2 regions of the Vibrio navarrensis genome follow, and region 2 is predicted to be linked to the other one. Evidence: predicted binding sites of a transcription regulator. Region 2 holds the regulator's gene; the other holds the start of a gene.
The links. Region 2 encodes PurR, which represses purine synthesis genes. Its sites were predicted from a motif close to TNANGNAAACGTTTNCNTNA; they were not measured.

Region 1 (3,162 bases), 320 kb from region 2:
CGGGTGGGCGGATTTTGTTGATCACCTTGGATTATCCGCAAGAAGAGATGTCAGGACCGCCTTTTAGCGTCGCGCAAAGCGAAGTAGAGCGCCTTTTCGCGGGTATGAAGGTGACACATCTGTTTGAAGACATTGCCGATGAACGTCATCCTAAAATTGCGCAAAAAGGGTTAAGTCGGTTTGCTGAGCATGTTTACTTGATTGAATCTATTGCCTAATTGAATTGAAAGTAAAAGGGTTGGCGAAATGCCAACCCTTTTCAGTCATGAGAATGGTATCGCTTGAAACGGTCCCAGTTTAGTAAATCACTTTTACTTTTTTCGCGCTGTCTATCGCGCCTTGAATCGCTTTTTCTAAACCTTGGCGACGAGTGAGGACAACCCCAAGGCGACGACGCCCGTCGATATCCGGCTTGGCAAACAAACGCAGTTGTGTTTGCGGCGCTTCGAGTGCATCGGCAATCCCATCGAAACGGATGTTGGCTGATTTGCCGTTGCCAAGTACCACCGCTGAAGCGGAAGGACCGTACTGGACGATTTTGCCAATCGGCATTCCAGTAAAGGCGCGTACGTGCAATGCAAATTCCGACATTTCCTGAGAAATCATAGTTACCATGCCAGTATCGTGAGGGCGAGGTGACACTTCGTTGAAGATCACTTTATCGCCTTTAACAAACAGCTCAACGCCAAAAATGCCGTAGCCACCCAAGGCGTTGACGACTTCTTCAGCAGTGTACTCTGCGGCTTTAAGCGCGTTTTCTGACATGGCTTGTGGCTGCCAAGATTCGCGGTAGTCGCCATCTTCTTGGCGATGCCCAATTGGCGCGCAGAAGTGCACGCCATCAGCCGCTCTTACGGTCAATAAAGTGATTTCATAATCAAAATCGATAAACCCTTCGACAATCACACGACCTGCGCCAGTGCGGCCGCCCTCTTGTGCGTATTGCCAAGCTTTCTCGATATCTTGGGCAGATGTGATCACGCTCTGTCCTTTGCCAGAAGAGCTCATCACGGGCTTAACCACGCACGGGATATTGACCGCTTCAACCGCAGCGACAAACTCTTCGTAGTTATCAGCAAAACGATAAGGCGAGGTGACTAGCCCTAATTCTTCAGCCGCTAAACGGCGAATGCCTTCGCGGTTCATGGTGAGTTTGGCGGCTTTGGCAGAAGGAACCACGTTTAAGCCTTGTTCTTCTAGCTCTACCAGTTTATCGGTGGCAATAGCTTCAATTTCTGGTACGACGAAGGCGGGCTTTTCCGCTTTAATGATTTTTTCCAGTTCGTCGCCATCGAGCATATTAAGCACATAGCTGCGATGGGCCACTTGCATGGCGGGAGCGTCTGCATAGCGGTCGCAGGCGATCACTTCCAGACCCAAGCGTTGACACTCAATCGCCACTTCTTTACCGAGCTCGCCTGAACCCAGCAGTAGTACACGAGTTGCTCCTTCGCGGGTAGCTGTACCGAACATAGTTTGTTTTTCCTTAGAGAGTGAGAGCAATAAGATAATCAGCGAGGGATGATACCCAAATTCACAAGCAAAGCAAACGTTTGCCAGTGGGGAAAAAAGAAAGCCCTGCGTAAAACAGGGCAAACGGAAATGCGTTAGATATTGAGGTAAGTGACCGGAATATCAGGGTTGATCACTTCAAGGGTAGATTGGGTGCACGCAAGGTGGCTGATTTTGCCTTTATGGCTCTCGACCAAAGCAGCAGATTGGATGTTTTCAAAGCGTTCACCGTCGAGCAGCAGTTGCATCAAGGCCACTTGCAGCGGTGGGAGGCTAGGATTGAAAGCGGCGTTTTCCGCATAAGCACCCAGATAGGTTTTGCCGCTACGCACTTGCAGAGCGACACCGCTCAAGTTGTGTGTGTAGGGCGCGTGGCTTCGATTCATCGCCGAGATGGCAGCTTTGAGCAGCTCGTCACTCTCGTCAGTGGAAAAACCGTGATCGACTTTCGTCATCAGGCCGGACTCAATGCCAAGGTCAGCTGGGCCAAAAGAATCGGGCAGATAATCGTGCAGTACTTTCTCGTCGCGCTGAGGTAGCTGAATTTTCAGCACTTTCGCTGTAGAGAGCTCATTCATAAACTGGCGGCAGTGTCCGCAAGGGCTGAAGTTAATGGTGATGTCAGCAATGCCTTCTTCGCCTTTCATCCACGCATGGCTGATCGCCGCTTGTTCGGCGTGGACGGTTTGGCCCAGTTGTACGCCATTAAATTCCATGTTCGCGCCAAAATAGAGCTTTCCGGATAGACCGCGAACAATCGCGCCAACATAGAACTCTGAGATGGGGGCGTAAGAATAAGCCGCCGCGAAAGGCAACAGCGCGACACGCAGTTCGTTGTCTGCCAGTCCTGTTTTTTCCAATAGTTCATCGAACTGCTGTTTGGAAAGGGTCGCGTCAAAATGGTCGTCTGAAACGATAGGTGCAAGGTATTGAGAAATTGATGCCGGTGCGCTTGCTAGCGCTTGTTCAATACGACTCTTCATGATGAATCCTTGTTATTGCATGGAAGGATATTCTATGCGAACGACAAAAACCTACAGTGATTTATCTCACATTTAAAAATGCAACGAATTTGCACGTTGCATAATTAGAGTGAGCTCACACATGTATTCGATTGCATCGAAAATAACTGTTAACGAGGTCGCAGTTTTTTCCAAGGCGATTTTTATCTTTCAAAGTCTACAGTTAACACCAATATTGCCATTTTAGCGAGTGATTGACGGTTTAAGATCAACGCGTACAGGCCCGAGATTGGGCCTGACCATTAGTGATATGCCCAAAGGGCGAAAGCGAAGAAGCTGGGTGCGAGAATAGAGGTGATCACGCCGCACAGGACCAGAGCAAGTGAAGAAAATGCGGCATCGCCAGGCTGCTTCTCCGCACAAGTGGCGGTGCCGAGTGCATGCGATACCGTGCCCATGGTTAAACCACGTGCGATCGGGTGTTTTATGCCAATAAAGTTGTAAATAGGATAGGCGAGAATCGCGCCAAATAAGCCAACCAGCAGCACGAGGATGGCAGCAACCGCCGCTTCGCCGCCCAACTGACTGGAAATTTCCATCGCTATCGGTGTGGTGACTGATTTCCCCAGTAAACTGGCGATAAGCGTGATGTCGGCGTGAAACAGCACAGCAATAGCGGTCGCGGTCA
Region 2 (3,162 bases):
TTAACGACATCCGCCACAAGAGGTTTTTCACCCGAACTAGCAGCTCTCTTAACTCAAACGGTTTGGTCACGTAATCATCCGCGCCCATCTCCAAACCGACAATTTTGTCTATGCTATCCGTGCGGCCTGTTACTAATATGATGCCGATATCCGATTGGCCACGCAGTTCCCGCGTCAAAAGCAAGCCATCTTCTCCAGTGAGATTAATGTCCAACATCACCAAATCGATGGTTTGGCTGTTCAATACCTCACGCATTTCTACGCCGCTCTCTGCTTCACTGACGGTATATCCTTCATTTTGGAAGTAACCCACCAATTTGGCTCGTGTCACTACATCATCTTCTACGACTAATACGTGATAGCTCATTTACACCACTTTCTGTCATTCTTCTCTACGCCGATTCATTCTATTCATAAACAGTCACATTTCTAGCGTCAGAGCAAAGTTAGCACAATAATCTCGGCTTTTATTGATTCAAGACAAGCTTATTTTTCACCCATTTACAAGCCGACATATAATTAAATAATCCATTAATAATCAGGGTGACCGCTGTTCATTTTTATTGGTTAAACTAATAAGAGAAACCTTGAGGAGCACAAAGAAAATGCAAGAGATCAAAGCCTTCAACGAAAAGCGTGCCGAAATTTACTGGTGGCTTTCAAGCCTTTTCGCCAAAGAGTTGAGCCAAGTGGAACTGGACAAATATCACAGCGCAGAGATTCGCTCATTTCTTTGTGGTTTAGCAGAAAATGACCGTTTGCGGGTTGAAGTGCAGCAACTGGTACAAACGTTGAATAAACTGCTTGAGCGTAAAGATGCTCAACTTGAACTGGCCGCAGACTTTTGCGATCTGTTTCTGAAAAGCGCAAAACATGGCGCTCTACCCTACGCTTCCGTTTACCTCGACCAATCAGGGTTACTCAACGCCGAACCAGCCAGAATGATGGAAAAGCTGATGACAGAGCACGGCGTGAGAGTGAGCGACACTCTCAATGAACCTGCGGATCATCTCGCTATTCAACTGGATTTTTTAGGCCATCTGATTATCCGTTCGAATGAGCTGGAGCAAGAGCGCCATATGGAAGCCGCCTTTGCCAAGCAGCAACAGTTCATTGAAGATATGCTGCTGTCTTGGCTGCCGCAATTTCACCAGCAGTGTCTTCAACACGACCAGTTTGACTTCTACACCAGCGTTGCAAAACTATTAATTGCATTTTGTAAACTGGACAGTGACTATTTACTTGGATAATAATTACAGGCCTATCAATAGAGCAATCACTCGACTGAAGATTAACCAATAAAGTGTGAACACGGATACAATATTCGCGTGCTGAGCTGGTTGCCTGCTGACGTATCTCGATATAAAATTGAGACCGCAAACGATAAAATATGAATTTAATGCAAACCGCTGAAAAACAGCGGTTTTTGTGTTTTTTTAGCTAAGCTGCTGCTTTTCTTGGGTCTCTCCATGTTCAAGACCGATTCGAAGAAAGGTAGCAAGAGCGTTACCCGGCTCAATGTTCCCCGCGGTAACCTTGGACAGGACAAAATTATGGCCACAATTAAAGATGTCGCACGTTTAGCCGGCGTATCAACCACGACAGTTTCACACGTGATCAATAAAACCCGCTTTGTTGCAGAAACAACGCAAGAAAAAGTGATGAAGGCGGTGGATGAACTCAATTACGCGCCTAGCGCCGTCGCACGCAGCTTGAAATGCAATACGACTCGTACTATTGGCATGCTCGTTACTCAGTCAACCAATCTCTTTTTCTCTGAAGTGATTGACGGCGTAGAAAGCTACTGCTACCGCCAAGGCTATACCTTGATTCTATGTAACACTGGTGGCATCTATGAAAAGCAGCGCGACTATATCCGCATGCTGGCTGAAAAACGCGTCGACGGTATCTTGGTGATGTGTTCAGATTTGACCGAAGAGCTGCGTGAAATGCTCGATAGACACGCCGATATTCCAAAAGTAATCATGGACTGGGGCCCGATTAGCTCGCAAGCCGACAAGATCATCGACAACTCAGAAGAAGGTGGCTATCTCGCAACCAAATATCTGATTGATAACGGTCACAGCAAAATTGCCTGCCTGAGCGGTCATTTCGAAAAAGCCGCGTGTCAGGAGCGAATTCTTGGTTTTAAACGCGCAATGGCAGAGGCAAACCTAGCGGTCAATCAAGATTGGATCTTAGAAGGTAACTTTGAATGTGATACAGCCGTATTGGTCGCTGATAAGATCGCCTCTTGGGACGATCGTCCAACGGCCATTTTCTGCTTTAACGACACCATGGCACTTGGCCTAATGAGCCGTTTGCAACAGCTCGGTATCCGTATTCCTGAAGACATGTCGGTGATCGGTTACGACAATATTGAACTGGCCGAGTACTTCTCTCCGCCGCTTACCACCATTCACCAACCAAAACGTCGTGTCGGTAAAAATGCATTTGAAATTCTACTTGAGCGCATTAAAGACAAAGAGCACGATAAACGCATTTTTGAGATGCATCCAGAAATCGTTATTCGCGACACAGTTAAAAAACTGAACTGACATTGTTAAAAAATAGACGCTATTCGGCGTCTATTTTTTTGTGTCAAAACAAAATCATTATTGTGACAAATAACAAGATATTTTCGTACACGAGTTTTGGCTCATTTTCCGCAAACTATTACCTGAACCAAGATCACACTTTTAATTCTAAAATGTGATGTTAGTCCAATAGAAATCGTATCCTTTAGCTGTCACGCACAGGGCAAACCATCTGAAAAGGTGGGACGCAAAGCCTCCGGCCTAAACCAAATGTTGTTTGGTAGGTAGCGGGGTTCCCGATGGCAAAAATGCATTACATTGAGTTGACTCTCTAATGACATCTTGTATGCATTGGTTTGCTAATCTCTCGGACCTGATTTATGGGTGGCGTAATTATAATTACACCGAGATAACACATCATGGATAAACCGATACTCAAAGATTCAATGAAGCTTTTTGAGCAACTTGGTGCGATAAAATCTCGCTCTATGTTTGGCGGATTCGGCCTTTTTGCAGATGAGACCATGTTTGCATTGGTCGTCAAAGATCAGCTTCATATTCGCGCGGATCAAAACACAACCTCATTGTTCGAAAAACAGGGCCTTAAGCCTTATGTTTACAAAAA

Region 1: the regulator PurR is predicted to act here: its motif matches at 1,542-1,561, upstream of purT (formate-dependent phosphoribosylglycinamide formyltransferase).

Annotation. Positions count from the first base shown of each region.
Region 1 is NZ_CP065217.1:1,466,148-1,469,309, forward strand. It holds gene I3X05_RS06560 (thiopurine S-methyltransferase) at 1-218, shown strand, start outside; gene purT (formate-dependent phosphoribosylglycinamide formyltransferase) at 298-1,473, opposite strand; gene cdd (cytidine deaminase) at 1,608-2,495, opposite strand; gene I3X05_RS06575 (LrgB family protein) at 2,777-3,162, opposite strand, start outside.
Region 2 is NZ_CP065217.1:1,144,715-1,147,876, reverse strand. It holds gene torR (two-component system response regulator TorR) at 1-367, opposite strand, end outside; gene torD (molecular chaperone TorD) at 606-1,250, shown strand; gene purR (HTH-type transcriptional repressor PurR) at 1,554-2,558, shown strand; cyclic di-GMP riboswitch class I at 2,750-2,838, shown strand; gene I3X05_RS05170 (TfoX/Sxy family DNA transformation protein) at 2,957-3,162, shown strand, end outside.